Regions from separate parts of the Paenibacillus ilasis genome, predicted to be linked through region 2. Evidence: riboswitches for the same ligand, from Rfam matches in the RefSeq annotation. Region 2 holds a riboswitch; the other holds the start of a gene.
What was found. Region 2 has a riboswitch for thiamine pyrophosphate ahead of ACETK5_RS06165 (YkoF family thiamine/hydroxymethylpyrimidine-binding protein). Riboswitches for the same ligand answer to the same signal wherever they lie in the genome.
Positions count from the first base shown of each region.

Region 1: another riboswitch for thiamine pyrophosphate. It lies ahead of ACETK5_RS00590 (ECF transporter S component); the one in region 2 lies ahead of ACETK5_RS06165 (YkoF family thiamine/hydroxymethylpyrimidine-binding protein).

Region 1 is NZ_JBHDJG010000001.1:93,939-101,392, reverse strand. It holds gene ACETK5_RS00600 (energy-coupling factor transporter transmembrane component T family protein) at 1-622, opposite strand, end outside; gene ACETK5_RS00595 (ABC transporter ATP-binding protein) at 619-2,295, opposite strand; gene ACETK5_RS00590 (ECF transporter S component) at 2,288-2,917, opposite strand; TPP riboswitch at 3,009-3,121, opposite strand; gene asd (archaetidylserine decarboxylase) at 3,285-4,088, shown strand; gene ACETK5_RS00580 (SDR family oxidoreductase) at 4,156-5,010, opposite strand; gene ACETK5_RS00575 (helix-turn-helix domain-containing protein) at 5,592-6,377, opposite strand; gene pdxR (MocR-like pyridoxine biosynthesis transcription factor PdxR) at 6,437-7,454, opposite strand, start outside.
Region 2 is NZ_JBHDJG010000001.1:1,269,651-1,277,104, forward strand. It holds gene ACETK5_RS06145 (methyl-accepting chemotaxis protein) at 1-68, opposite strand, end outside; gene ACETK5_RS06150 (class I SAM-dependent methyltransferase) at 253-960, opposite strand; gene ACETK5_RS06155 (nucleotidyltransferase domain-containing protein) at 1,119-1,817, shown strand; gene ACETK5_RS06160 (sporulation protein YjcZ) at 1,935-2,030, shown strand; gene ACETK5_RS06165 (YkoF family thiamine/hydroxymethylpyrimidine-binding protein) at 2,104-2,709, opposite strand; TPP riboswitch at 2,794-2,896, opposite strand; gene ACETK5_RS06170 (nitroreductase family protein) at 3,079-3,681, opposite strand; gene ACETK5_RS06175 (ABC transporter permease) at 4,205-5,158, shown strand; gene ACETK5_RS06180 (iron chelate uptake ABC transporter family permease subunit) at 5,148-6,095, shown strand; gene ACETK5_RS06185 (iron ABC transporter ATP-binding protein) at 6,092-6,850, shown strand; gene ACETK5_RS06190 (siderophore ABC transporter substrate-binding protein) at 7,054-7,454, shown strand, end outside.

The DNA.
Region 1 (7,454 bases), 1.2 Mb from region 2:
CCACCCGGTGTGCCCGGCGGATGCTCTGCGCCAGCAGCGGCACCACATACAGTCCTGCGCGGTTCACCATGCCGCGAACGCCGCGAATCGGGCGGACTCCTCGTACCTTCAAGGCTTGGCGGCGGATTACATATTCCTCCCAGACCATGGGCAGCAGCCGGATCGAAGCCATGAAGCTGTAAGCATACTTGGGCGCAAGCCTCAGCTTCTGCATCAGACTGTAGAATAAATCCACCGAGGACGTTGTCGTAACAAGCAGCAGCCCCTCCGAGGCAAAGGCAATTCCCTTAAACCCCAGATGCAGCCCCCGATAAAAGCTTTCTTCCGATACCCGGAACAATCCCCACTCCCACCAGATCGTCTCCCCTTTCCCGAACAGCATCATGGAAGAGGAAGACGAAATAAAGGCAAGCAGAAACGGTATGAAAAACAGCAGCATCTTCCACGGCTTCACCCCGCTGAGCACCACGAGGCAGATCATAAAGATCAACGCCTGATACATGACAAAATCAAGATCATGGGTTAACACCGTCATAAAAAACAGCGCACAGATCAGTCCCAGCTTCACCACCGGATTCGCGCGGTGCAGCCAAGTGATCCGCACGGGATTCCATATATTCATGCGTTCACCCCCGTGAGGCGATGATCGGCCCCGGTTAGGTTTTCGCGAGTCTCATCAGCGCCATTCGCTCCGCCCGTCTCCCGTCCGGATTCCGTCCCGGTACACCATCGGGGGGAAGGCATGCTTGACGTCAACTGCCCCTCCCGGATTTCCCATATATGCGTGGCGACCCGCTGCGCGATCTCCATTTCATGCGTCACCATGAGAATGGCGGTTCCCGCGCGGCGCAGCTGCTCACACATCTCCAGAATCGCAAACGTATTCCGTGCATCCTGTCCGAAGGTCGGCTCATCCAGGAGCAGCACAGACGGCTGTCTTGCCATGGCCGTAGCCACGCTTAAGCGGCGCTTTTGACCTGTCGACAGCTGGTACGGATGCCTGGCCTCCATGCCCTTCAGTCCAAAGCGTTCCAGACAGCGGTCGGCCTGTGCCTTCGCTTCCTCCGGCGGCACATGATCCACCAGCAGGGAGTAAACCACCTCATCGCCGATGCGTTCCGTCAGGAATTGAAGCTCCGGATTCTGAAACACGAATCCGATTTGGCGCAGCTGCTGCTCTCTCTTCTTCCGCACCTTCCTGCGCCTGCCCTGAATGACCTCTTCCCCGCAGAGCACATAGGTTCCTTCGGCGCGAAGCAGCCCCATTAAACTGAGCAGCAGCGAGCTCTTTCCTGCTCCGTTCGGCCCAACCACCGCAATGAATTGTCCCGGAACCACCTCGGCTGAAGGGAGGGTGATGACAGGTTTATCCCATCTCATCCCCCTGAAATCCGCCAGTTGAATGACAGTTTCCCCATGCTGAGCGTATGGCAGAGCAGCCTCATACAGGAGATCACCTGCCTCATTGCCCAGCGCGTCGACCGGGGCGAATAACTCTCTGCCTTCCCGGGACTCCGCGTAATCTTCCCATACGCCGGGATACCAGATTCCGTAGGCTTGGAGTTCCCGCTCATATTCAGCGAATATCGCTGCTGGGGGACCTTCGCCCAGAATCACCCCATCCGGGCTGAACAGCACGACACGATCCACGTATTGGGCCATTTCTTCAATCCGGTGCTCCACGATGATCAGCGTACGCCCTTCCGAGACGGCCTTCACCGCGGACCAGATTTGCTCCCTGCCTTCCGGGTCGAGCAGCGCAGACGGCTCGTCAAGGAACAGGACCTCCGGCTCCAGCAGCAGAGCCGATGCCAGCGCCAGTCGTTGCTTCATGCCTTGGGACAAATGCCCGATCGGCATATGGAGCTCCTCAAGATCAAGTCCCACCTCGCGCAGGGCCGCTTGCATCCGCTCCTTCATCTCGTCGCGTGGGACACTTAGATTCTCCAGCACGAAAGCCAGCTCTTCATCCACGTACGGCATACAGAACTGGGTATCCGGATCCTGAAACACATAACCCCAAGAGCGCGGAACCAGCTGGGCCTCGCATTTCATCGGCACCTCCGTTGCGCGGGGAATCATCCCGCTAAGCACCTGCAGCAGCGTGGATTTGCCACAGCCGCTCGGACCGAGCAGCAGCACCTTCTCCCCGCGGACTGCCGAGAAGGAGAGGTCTTTGAACATCAGCCGCTCCTCGCCCGGATACTTCAGACGCAATCCCTCCACATACACGGCCGGTTCCGGAAGCATCTCAGCGGACTGAGCCGGAACCTGGCTAACCGTGGCATTAGACATGGCGCGGATCATCCAGTGCTTCGTAATCCTTCTTCGACGCAGGACGCAGCAGGGATGTCACGCCTGTACGGTCAAGCGCTTTGGCCAGCAGGAGCATCAGGAGGCCTGCAATGACGGCGCCGCTGAGTACCCGCATGCCGTATTTGGCAAGGAACATCCACGTCTGCAGGTCATCGGTATAGCTGTAATAGAAGTCCATGATCATCGAGCCGATGGCCGCGCCGGCTCCGGCAATCGCCAGCGTCCACGCGGAGGTGCTCCGATAACGGAATGCCGCGAATACCAATTCTGCCCCCAGTCCTTGAATGAGGCCATACAGCAGCAGGGTCAATCCCCAGCCGCTGCCAAACAGCACTTCCACGTGGGCCGCCGCCACTTCCGCGATGATGGCCACTCCCGGCTTGCGGATCAGCAAGTAAGCAAGCGTGGCTGCAGCGAACCACATGCCGTATAACAACTCATCCGCTTCAAAGAACAGCGGTTTTAACAGATTGTAAACCGAACCCCAGAAATGATAAATGACGCCAAGCACCAGCGATACCAGAACCGTCACCAAAATATCGCTTAACCGCAGCCCTTTTCGGGGCTGAACCCCCAACTTCTCTTGCACAGACGTTCCCATAACAACACATTCCCCTCTCCACCTCTATTTTTGTGTAAACACAACAAAAAACCGTCTGGAAAAACGCGCAGACGGAAAAATAGGCCCTATGTAGGCAGGGTCGGATATTCTCTACGCTGGCATTACCCAGTTCAGATTAACGGTCAACAGCGGATAACAGCTGCAATCTCAGCCTGATTCACTCAAGCCCCCGTATTCCTATTCGGTTTCATGTTAACTTTAAAATACACATTCGCTCCGGAATAAGCAAGAGCCTTTTTTCAAAAATGGCTATTTATTGATTTCCATCTCATTCTATGTCAATATCAGAGTGGTTGGCTTTTCCACCAACGTTTATTGCTGACACCTATGCACAAAGGAGAATGACATGGCTAAACAATTGCTGCGTCTGATGACTGAGCTATCCTCCCGCAAGTGGCTGTCCCGAATCATGGGACATTGTTCCCACAGCCGGCTGAGCCGTCATCTAATACCTGCATTTATACGAATTTATCAAATTCCGGCGCATGAAGCGGAGAAAGAAATCCACGAATACCGCTCACTGAACGAGTTCTTTTCCCGCCGGTTAAAAATAGGCCTGCGCGCCATAGATGATACCGCCGACGCTATGGTAAGCCCGGTCGATGCGACGATTTCGGCAATGGGCGCCGTCAACGCCGGCACCATTCTGAGCGTCAAGGGACAGGATTATACCCTGAGCGAGCTGCTCGCCAAATCGCCAAGAATGGAAAACTACATCAACGGTTATGCTTTTGTATTGTATTTAAGCCCGACCGATTATCATCGCATTCATTCCCCGGTAACCGGTGTTCAGGCGGAGAGCGAGCATCTGAAGGGCCGCGTTTACCCTGTGAACGATTTTGCGATGACCCATATTCGGAACGTGCTCAGCCGCAATGAACGCCTCATTACCTATATTGCGCATGAGTTCGGCGAAGTTGCCGTCGTGAAGGTCGGAGCCATGAACGTAAGCAGCATCCGTTATGCTGACGAGAACGTGAAGAAATACGGGATTGGCGATGAGCTCGCGTACTTTGAATTCGGCTCTACCGTCGTGCTTTTGACGGAGAACGGCACGTTTACTCCGCGCGGTGACCTGGAACCCGGCTCCAAGGTGAAGATGGGGGAACTCCTCGGTTTGCTTCATCCGTCCCCAGCCAGAAAAGGGTAATCCCATTCACCTTACCAAACATCGCATTTTACAAGTTAAGGCCATGAATCATTCGCGGCATGAATGATTAACGCCGGCCCAGCATCCGATACATGATCCGCTGAAACAGCCGATCCGGCAGCACGCCCTTGATCCATGCGGTTAGCCGCGTGCCTCGGGGCAGCAAATAGCGGAACCTGGGCTTAGCCATGGACGCAATTTTTGCCACAAGCCTGGCTACCTCCAGCGGATCCCCGCTTCCCCTGGCTGTCCGCTCGGAATACTCCAGCACGCCCTTCAGCAGATCGCTGTAGGGTGATCCTTCCTTTACCGCAAGCTCCCCAAAGCTTTTGTTCCAAATCGGGGTGCCATAGGCACCGGGCTGGATCAGCACGACATCGATGCCAAAGGGCATCAACTCCATGGACAGGCTTTCGCCAAACCCTTCCAAAGCAAATTTGGAGGACGCATAAGGTCCATAACCCGGAAAGCCGACCACGCCGCTAATGCTGCTCATGAGAATGATTTTGGAATGTCCGGTACGGCGGAGCAGCGGCAGCATTTGCTGCGTTACCGATACGGTCCCGAAAAAATTCGTCTCCATCTGCTTTCGCCAGCCGCTGAGCGGCTCTTCCTCCACCATGCCGCCTACCGCCTCGCCGGCATTGTTCACCAGCACGTCCAAGCGTCCATACCTCTGCTCTATCTCCAAAGCAGCGGCCTTGACTTGTTCCTCGATGCATATATCCAGCTGGAATACGTGAATGCGCCCGGCAACATCTGCTTGTTCGGCTCGGGCCAACAGTTCTGCCGCCGCCTCAGGCCTGCGCATACCCGCAGCCACGTCATAACCTGCTTTTGCCAGCTCCAGACTGATGAGCAGTCCGAACCCGCTCGACGCGCCCGTGATCAGCGCAACCTTTCCTGCTCCCGACGCTACCACCGGATCACCGCTTGCTCTGCCAATGCCACTCTCTCCTTCACTCGCGTCACCCTTCCGTTATCCGAAATGCCTGCCTGGTCCATGTTCCTAAGAACCCTGCGTTCAGCGCCTTATACATATTCCTAATATAACAAAATTTCGCAACGTAATCAGAGTCCCTATCCGTATATGCATCCATTAAATAGCCCCACAAAGTGGAGCCTATGCTTCGATGCTTATTCCAAATACTTTGCGGGGACCCCAAAACATATCGAAAAAAGGGAGCTATTTAGCTCCCTTTGCGTTCATCCAGAGAAAAGCGTATATGATAACGGGATTCAACGTTCCCCGTATGTAGGCCAAGTCTCATTAAAACCACACATCCTGATGATTCTGAGTCGTTGTCTTCATGCGGCGCAAGCGATTTCTGAAAATAGCGCAGCCACCACGACTGAAGAAACGTCCACGCACCCGTCTTCTTGGGCTCATTCCTCTCTCCCCCCTTCATAAAATGAAACTGTATTTCGTTTTTACCCTAAATCGCTTGCTATGAAACCCATCTGCCCTTCGGCCACTCAGGTAAGTTATGGAAGGGCGGGGGATCACCGAATCTCGGATGGGCTCTTGCCCGTATACTGCTTAAATTGCCGGCTGAAAAAGAAAATATCGCGGTAACCCAGCGCGTCGGCTACCTCCGTTACGTTCATCCCTTGATGCAGCAGCAGATGCTGCGCCCGCTCAATCCGCATCTGAATGATATAGGATTGCACCGGCGTGCCGATCAGTTCCTTGAACTTGATCGAGAAGTAACGGGGGGACAACCCCGCTCTGGCCGCCAAATCCTCGACCCGATGGGGAATCCCCGGGTGCTGGCGGACATAATTCGCGATTTCATGGATCGCCTCTGACAGCTGATTGCTTGCTTTTTTGACGACCGGCTCAGCGAGATCCGAGCGAAGCAGATGAATCATCAGCTGTTTCAGAATAAGCTGCCCCTCCTCCAATGATCCATAGGGCTTGTCCAGATACAAACGCACGTAACGCGCGAGCAAATATTCGAAATCCATCGTTTCCGTCAGCTTCCGATAAGATGCCGGAATCTCTTGGACCGGGTCGGTCACGTCAAAATGGATATATGTCAATACGAGCGGCTTCTGCGGGTTGTGCGTCGCGCTCGTATGATCTCCGGGTCGGAACAGAAAGCAGCTTCCTTTTCCCACGGCAAAGGGCTCGTCATTGAGCTCGACCGTGCCTTCACCGCTCCATACATAGAACAAATCATAATTCTGCATGGGTCTTTCGCGTTTTTGCCATTTCCAGCCCGGCTCACATACGATTTTGGCAAGCGCAGGCATGATTATAAAAGAAGACGGCGATGCATTCAGCATCACGTCATAACCCCCTCATCTCATTCAAAAATTGACCTCTTTTCCATCATACCCGTTTTTTATGTTTTTTGCATGTCCAGCCACGCCTGCGCAATCCGGGTAACCCCTTCTTCGATGCTGGCTATGTCCAGATGCGAGAAGCCGAAGCATGCCGCAGGTAACCTGGGGGTACGATGATATACCGATGCATCCCGAAACATGACGCCGCGTTTGCGTGCAGCTTCTTGGAGCAGGACATACTCTTCCTCAGAGCGCAGCCAGTTCGCATAAACGTGCAGGCCGGCATCGCCGGGATGAAGACGAAACAGTTCGGAGGCATGGGTATCCATCGCCTGGCGAAGCGCCTCATACCGCGCACCATACAGCCGGGTCATTCTTCTAAGATGCCGACCGTAACCCCCTCGCACAATAAAGCGTGCCAGCGCACGCTGCTCCAATACAGCTGGTGAAATCGGCTCGTAAAGCGCCTTGGCCTGCACAACCGCCTCAACCAGGCTTGGGGGAAGCACGGCATACCCGATGCGGAGCCCGGTAAACATCGTTTTGGAGAACGAACCGACAAAGATGACACGTCCCTCGGTATCCAGCATCCGCAAGGGCTCAATCGGCTTGCCGCCCCAGCGGAACTCGCTGTCGTAATCATCCTCGATAATAAAGGCCTGACGGCTTCGCGCCCAATTCAGCAGCGCCCTTCTTCGCTCCAACGGCAGCACCGCTCCCGTCGGGTATTGACGGCTGGGGCTTACGACAAGCAGGCCGGCGTCCCAGTCATGCGGTATCAATCCGGCATCGTCGACCGGGGATGGCAGCGGAATCCCGCCGCTCAGGCTGATGCCCCGATAGATGCCTTGATAGCCCGGATCCTCCATGACCACCTGATCGCCAGGATCGACCAGCAGCTGAAACATCAGGACAAGCCCCTGCATGGATCCGCTGAAAATCACGATATGCTCGGGGTCGGCCTGGATTCCCCGCGTAAAACGCAGATGTCCGGCTATCGCCTGCCGCAGTTCGAGATCCCCCTCCGGCGGCGCTCCGTTCTGCAGCTCGTTGCCCCCGCTTCCGCCGGCGTAGGAT
Region 2 (7,454 bases):
AAAGCGGCAATGAGAAAACAGGCTGCGGTAATTTTCCGCGAGATAGGGAGTCTGTTGAACCATGCCATAAGAATGAGTCCTCCTCAACAACATAGGATATATTTACCATGATTATAGCATCGACGGGCAAAACTAGATAGAACGAAATGACAAAAAGTGTTGAATTAGGTCGAAAGAACTGAAATTTGAGGAGGGAGAGGGGATACGCAGCGAATATGCGAATCCCCCTTAATGCACAGATAGGAAATGATTTTATTTTACAGCCCGGAATAAGGCGGAAGCGAGATAATCGGTATTGTCCAGGATCATGCGGTCATGCTTGAACAGCGTTTCCCAAAGCGCAACATCGAACAGAAGTCCTTTATCGCGCTGTTCTAATGTATCCAAATGACGTGTTTGCTCTTCCTTTAACTGCTCATTGAAGTGATTGTACTCCAGAATCTCTTCTTGTTTAAACCCGCAAGCCAAGAGCGACTCCGCCCATTCTTCCCTCATCATGAGATTAGGGATCCCGAAGAATTCGAGCAGTTCCTGAAGCTTTGCCTCCGGCATGGGCTTATCTAGCAGCAATTCTCTGTCCAGCAGGACACCTCCATGATCCAGAACGCGGTAATATTCGGGCAGCGATTTCGAAGTATCTGTAAATACAGTAACGGACTCGGCCATGATCAGATCAAATTGGTTGTCCTCGAAAGGCAATGCGCATACATCCGCCTGATGGAACTGGACATCGATTTCCATAGCCTTGGCTCTTGCGCGGGCTTTTTTGATCATATTCTCGTTTAGGTCAATGGCGGTCACTTGATACCCCATCTCCGAAAGATGGCATGCGGTTCTGCCAGTTCCGCACCCCACCTCCAGAATGCGGCTGCCCGGTTGAATGGGAAAATTCTTCAGCATTCTGAGGGTTGCCTCGAATCCTCCCGGGTGGGCACTGCCCATGCCTAATTTGGAGAGCATATGAATATAGTTCATCTCATCTATCCCTTCTTCCTTATGATCAACATGAGGGTAATCGTTTATTTACCATATGATTCAGGTACGTTTAGGGTTTTAGCTGAATTAGATATTTTGAGCCCTTTTTTCGGGAGGATTAGAGTCATATTGGAGGAAACGTCATGAGGATGGAACCGGTAGAGGCAGCGAAACGTGTCATTCAACACGATTATCCCGACTGTTTGCTTGCTGTGCTCGGCGGCAGTGCGAGCAGAGGCGAATATAATGAACAATCCGATTTGGACATCATGGTCATAGAACGGGACGGATATGATTTCAGCAGGAAGACGATAGAGGCACATGGGTGGATCGCGGAAATATTTATATTGTCTTTATCCTCGTATCGCGAATATTTCGACGAGGGCGTCATGGCGGCGAATCCGTCAATGCAGCGGATGATTGCGGATGGGACGGTGCTGCGCGCGCTGCCCGAGGGAGAAGAGGTACGGGCGGAGGCCCGAAGCGATTTGAATTACGGCCCCATGCCCTTGACGCTAACCGACATGAACCAATACCGTTATATGCTAACCGAGTACATGCTGGACTTGGAGGGTCCACGAAGGGATGGCGAAAAATGGTTTACGGTGCACAAAATCGCGGCGATTCTCTGTGAATTTGTACTTAGGGTGAACCGGGAGTGGACGGGTGAAGGGAAAACACTGTTCCGGCTGTTCAGCCGCTATGACACAATCTTGGGAGACCGATTGGAAGCAGCGCTCGCGGCGATGTATCGCCAGGATGATCCCTCAGCTCTGATGGCATTCACCGAGGAAATGCTCCGTCCGTACGGAGGGAAGCTTCTCATTGGTTTTGAGGAATAATATTTCCTAACCAATATATAAAGAGAGGTACATTAGCCGTGACACTAGCACAAAGCGGGCAATACTATAATAGTGTGATTACATCACGTCATTCTTTAAATCCAGGAGGGGATCTTCATGAGCGGAGAATACGGCGGCGCATGGGGCAATTCAGTAGGAACTATTTTGGTTCTCTTTATCCTGCTCGTAATTATCTTGAGTGCTTGGGTTTAAACTGTCAAGATTCTTGGCAGCTAGTGACAGGAAAGCCCGGCTTTTGCCGGGCTTTTGTCTGCCTCAATAGAACTCAATTCGATGCGGCTTTGATTGATGGGCTGTGTGCGGACACAACTGCAGTCATGACCAGATGGCTGCTGTCGGATTGAATCGCATGTAAAAACGCGTCTTCAAGCGATCCAAATACCCGGGACAGGGACCCGTCCAATCGGCTGGCGTAATGAACGCTTCCGGCGAATGTCCCGGCTTCCTTCGCACGATTTACTTCACTGTAGATGACTTCCATATAGTTATCGGTACCCATGGGGTAAAGAGCGAATTGGCAGGCAGTCTCGATTTCGGCATGTTCTCCGATGTCACGGTTTAAGAGGGTCGAATCCTCAGTCATATATACATCGGCGTCCGTATCACCGGGGCAGCCGATGGAATAAGTACCATTAAAAACGGTGTGCACGCCGCTCGCCGCGGCATGGGCGAATATCGCCCTTGTAACATCAAAGACATGCTCTGCTCGTCCACGAATACAGGTGCTCACATCATCTGTCTGAATCCACACTTTCTCCGTATCCACAGATTGTAGTGCGTCCATGATGACCTCTACAAACCGGTCCGTCATGGGAAATACCGAGAACCGGCATCCGACGATCCGGCTGGTTCCGCATACAAGCTCATTCATTGTCATTTCCTCCCCATAATATAAGTCCACGCAAAAAAACCGCACCCCATGAAGAAGGTGCAGTTATGCCTACGAAAAGAAATAAACATAAATGCTACACTTCCCCACGCTAGTATGACCTAGATCGGGTGATAAGGGTTAACGGCAGCCCGCCGTCTCTCAGCACATGGCACCCCTAGTACAGCCAACATCCTATGTAGTTGGTTATTGCAAGTTTGCCCCGGAGCCTCCGTTATCGTAGGAATTCGAGGGTTCTTACCTGTGTAATTGTATCGTTTTGCGATCGGTTTTTCAATCTTTGCCCATTATAAAAAAGACCGCCTATCCCAGTTGCAGGAACTTAGGAAGGCGGTTTTTTCATCTATTGGTTTAGTTGTATACTTTCACGCGATCTTCCAGCGGTGCAAATTCTTTTTCGCCTGGTTCAGCAACCGGCTTACCGAAAGGCATTTGAGCAATCAGCTTCCAGCTTTCTGGGATGTTCCATTCGGATTTTACTTTTTCGTCGATCAGCGGGTTGTAGTGCTGCAGGGATGCACCCAGACCTTCTGCTTCAAGGGATGTCCATACTACAAATTGCAGCATGCCGTTGGATTGGTTGGACCAAACCGGGAAGTTGTCGGCATAAGCGGCAAAGTTTTGTTGCAGCCCGGCAATGACGTTGTTGTCCTCGAAGAACAATACCGTACCGTAACCAGCGCGGAATGCAGCCATTTTGTCGGCCGTGGATTTGAAGGCTTCTTCATCGCCAACGACTTCCTTCAGGATGCCTTCCGTCATGTTCCACAGTTTATCATGCTGTTCGCCAAGCAATACAACGACGCGTGCACTTTGGGAGTTGAAAGAAGAAGGGGTATACTTAACCGCTTCGTTTACGATTTCTTGGATACGCTCGTCCGAGATAACGGATTCTTTGCTAATCCCGTAATAAGAACGGCGATTTTTGAGTGCAGTTGAAAAATCTTTAGACATTGAAAAAAAACCTCCTGGTGTAATCGAATTTGCATTCGCCTGATAAGAAGATGTCCTTTACTTCAAGCAAATATGCATTTTGCTTTTTATTGCAATCAATTTAATTATCATTCCATATTAACTTACGTTTAGTTAGAAATAATAATTATGTTAGGATATTAATATAACTTAGAGCAATTGTCAACGGCTTTTGATTAAATATAATTTTTCTTATGTATTTAATATGAATTGAATTCGTCTTGTTTTTAGAGAAGTCTCATTAAAGGGAAGCTTAACGAAAGTGTGACTCTGCCTGTGGATATTAGTTATGTCTCCTCGAAACTTCATATTATGAACAATTCATGAACAAAATATACATGTATGAAGCTATTAATTGATTTTCATTCTCAATTATACTTGTCGAGCCAGAATGAGGATGATATAATGCATATCAGAACGCAATTGATAATCAATCTCAATGAGAATGGTGATGAAAATTGCAAGATCCCGGGTGTTTAGAGACATACGCATAGAAGGAAGAGCCATGAAGATTAGATACTTATTTGCAGCCGTTGTGGTACTCTCCGTAATTTCATTATTTATTGGAGTTAAAGATATCTCGCCACTGCAACTGTTTTCGATGACAGAACAACAACAGCATATTATGCTTGTAAGCCGGATTCCTAGGCTTGTCAGTCTCATATTGGCGGGTGTCAGCATGAGCATCTGCGGATTGATCATGCAGCAGCTCAGCCGCAATAAGTTCGTATCGCCGACCACGGCAGGTACGATGGACTCAGCCAGACTGGGGATTTTGGTAGCGATGCTCGTCTTCACGACAAGCGGACCGCTTATCAAAATGCTTGTGGCCTTTGTATTCGCTCTGGCAGGAACCTTTATCTTCATGAAGATCCTGGATCGGATCAAGTTCAAGGATGCGATCTTCATCCCGCTCGTTGGACTGATGTTTGGTAATATCGTCAGTTCGATAGCCACTTTCTTTGCCTACAAATATGATCTTATTCAGAATATGTCCGCATGGCTTCAGGGTGATTTTTCCATGATCATGAAGGGCCAGTATGAAATGCTCTATATTAGTATCCCGCTTGTGATTCTGGCGTATCTGTTTGCCAACAAGTTTACGGTGGCCGGAATGGGAGAGGAGTTTGCAACCAACCTGGGCCTTCACTACCGGAGAGTTGTGAATCTGGGACTGGTCATCGTGGCGCTGGTTACGGCATCCGTCGTGCTGACCGTCGGCGTTATTCCGTTTCTTGGTCTGATCATACCTAATATTGTCAGTTTATACTTAGGAGACCATTTGAAAAAAAGCCTTTCGCATACCGCGCTGTTGGGGGCCGGGTTCGTACTGTTCTGTGACATCCTGGGCCGGATTATTATTTATCCCTATGAAATTCCGATTAGTCTAACCGTGGGCGTACTCGGAAGCGGTATATTCATTTTCTTACTGATGAGGAGAAAGGCATATGACTTATAAAGCCAAACTCGGCCTGTTGGCCGCAGCGGCAATCATCCTGGTGGCAGTCTTTCTGTTCATTGATCTTGGCGGCAATTGGGATTACGCGCTTCCAAGAAGAATCAAGAAGGTGCTGGCCATTATTCTGACCGGCGGAGCGATTGCTCTGTCTACCACGGTGTTTCAAACGGTCACGAATAACCGGATACTGACGCCAAGCGTTATGGGATTAGATTCCTTATATATCCTGATCCAGACCACCGTCATCTTTGTCTTCGGATCCTTTACGCTGTACAAACTGGGCAGCAACGTTAACTTTTTGATCAACGTCGGCGGGATGATCCTGTTTGCGGGAGTCTTATATAAGATTTTGTTCAAAAGGGAAGGAAACAACATTTACTTCCTGCTGCTGATCGGCATGATTTTTGGGACCCTGTTCTCCAGTATGTCTTCCTTCATGGAAGTGCTGATTGATCCAAACGAATTCCAGTTTGTGGCAGACAAAATGTTTGCCAGCTTTAACAATGTAAAGACCGAGCTTCTGGTCCTTTCCGTCATTGTTATTGCGCTGACCTTGCTGTATTTTGCCCGGTTTGCCAAGTACCTGAACGTGCTGGCACTAGGCCGTGAGCAGGCGATCAATCTCGGCGTGAATTATGATTATGTTGTGAAGCGGCTTCTGATTGTGGTTGCAGTTCTGATCTCGGTGGCCACCGCTTTGGTGGGGCCGATTACATTCCTCGGGCTCCTGGTTGTCAATGTTGCGTACGAAGTTATGAAGACGTACAGGCATTCATATTTAATTGCAGCATCCATACTGATTAGCGTTATTGCGCTGGTCGGCGGTCAATTGGTTGTAGAACGGGTGTTTACGTTCTCTACAACGCTCAGCGTCATTATCAACTTCATCGGCGGTGTCTACTTCATATACCTGCTACTAAAGGAGAGTAAAGCATGATCCAGGTTACGAACGTATCGAAAGTCTATGGCGGCAAAAAAGTCGTTGATAACGTGTCGGTTACGATCCCGAAAGGTCAAATCACTTCCTTTATCGGCCCGAACGGTGCCGGCAAGAGTACTTTGCTGTCCATGATTAGCAGATTAACAGGCAAGGACAGCGGACAAATTACGGTGGATGGTAAAGAGGTTAGCCAATGGAAGAGCGGCGATCTGGCGAAGAAGGTTTCGATCCTGAAACAATCCAACCATATCAGCCTCCGGCTGACGGTGCGTGAGCTTGTATCCTTCGGTCGTTTTCCATACTCTCAGGGCAGATTGAATGCGGAAGACGAGAAATACGTGGATGAAGCGATTTCCTATATGGAGCTTGGGGATATGCAGCATAAATATCTTCATCAGCTCAGTGGCGGTCAGACCCAGCGTGCCTACATTGCGATGGTTATCGCCCAGAATACAGAGTATATCCTGCTGGATGAGCCTTTGAACAATCTGGATATGAAACACTCCGTACAGATTATGAAGATTCTCAGAAAGCTTGTCGCTGATCTGAACAAGACGATTGTCATCGTTATTCATGACATCAACTTCGCCTCCTTCTATTCGGATTACATCGTCGCATTGAAGGATGGAGCCATTGAAAGCGAAGGGAAGACCGAGAACATCATTCAGAGCAATGTGCTTCGCGGCATCTATGACATGGACATTGAGATCGAAGAGATTAATGACAATCGGGTATGCGTATATTACGGCTAAGCGACATGGTATCAGAGAGTGGAGGATAAGGATTCTAAGGAGAACAACAGCACGGAATCCTTATCATATACAAGGACAGGGCTGCCTTGGGTACAAGACGGCATGATTTAATCTGTTCGAATTGAATTACATATTCAACCATAAATTCAAATATATGTTGAATTATAGAGCTTTTTTAAATATAAAAAATTGGGGTGTAAACAATGAAAAAATGGGTGGCTTTATTTATGGTAGCAATGTTCACGCTTGTACTCGCGGCTTGTGGTCAAGACGATAAAACAAGCGGCACGGGTGGTGGAGATGCAGCTGGAGATACACCGGCTGCAACCGAAGAAATCACGATTACCCATCAACTGGGTGAAACGCCTGTTAAGAAGAATCCTTCCCGCGTCGTTGTTTTCGATTTCGGTATTCTGGACTCTGTCGATAAACTGGGCATAGAGGTTTTGGGCGTTCCACAAGCGAATATCCCGGCCTACCTGTCCAAATTTGAAGACAAGAAATACGAGAATGTGGGCAGCTTGAAAGAGCCGGACTTTGAGAAAATCAACAGCATTAACCCGGATCTGATCATCATTTCCGGCAGACAGCAAGATGCGTATGA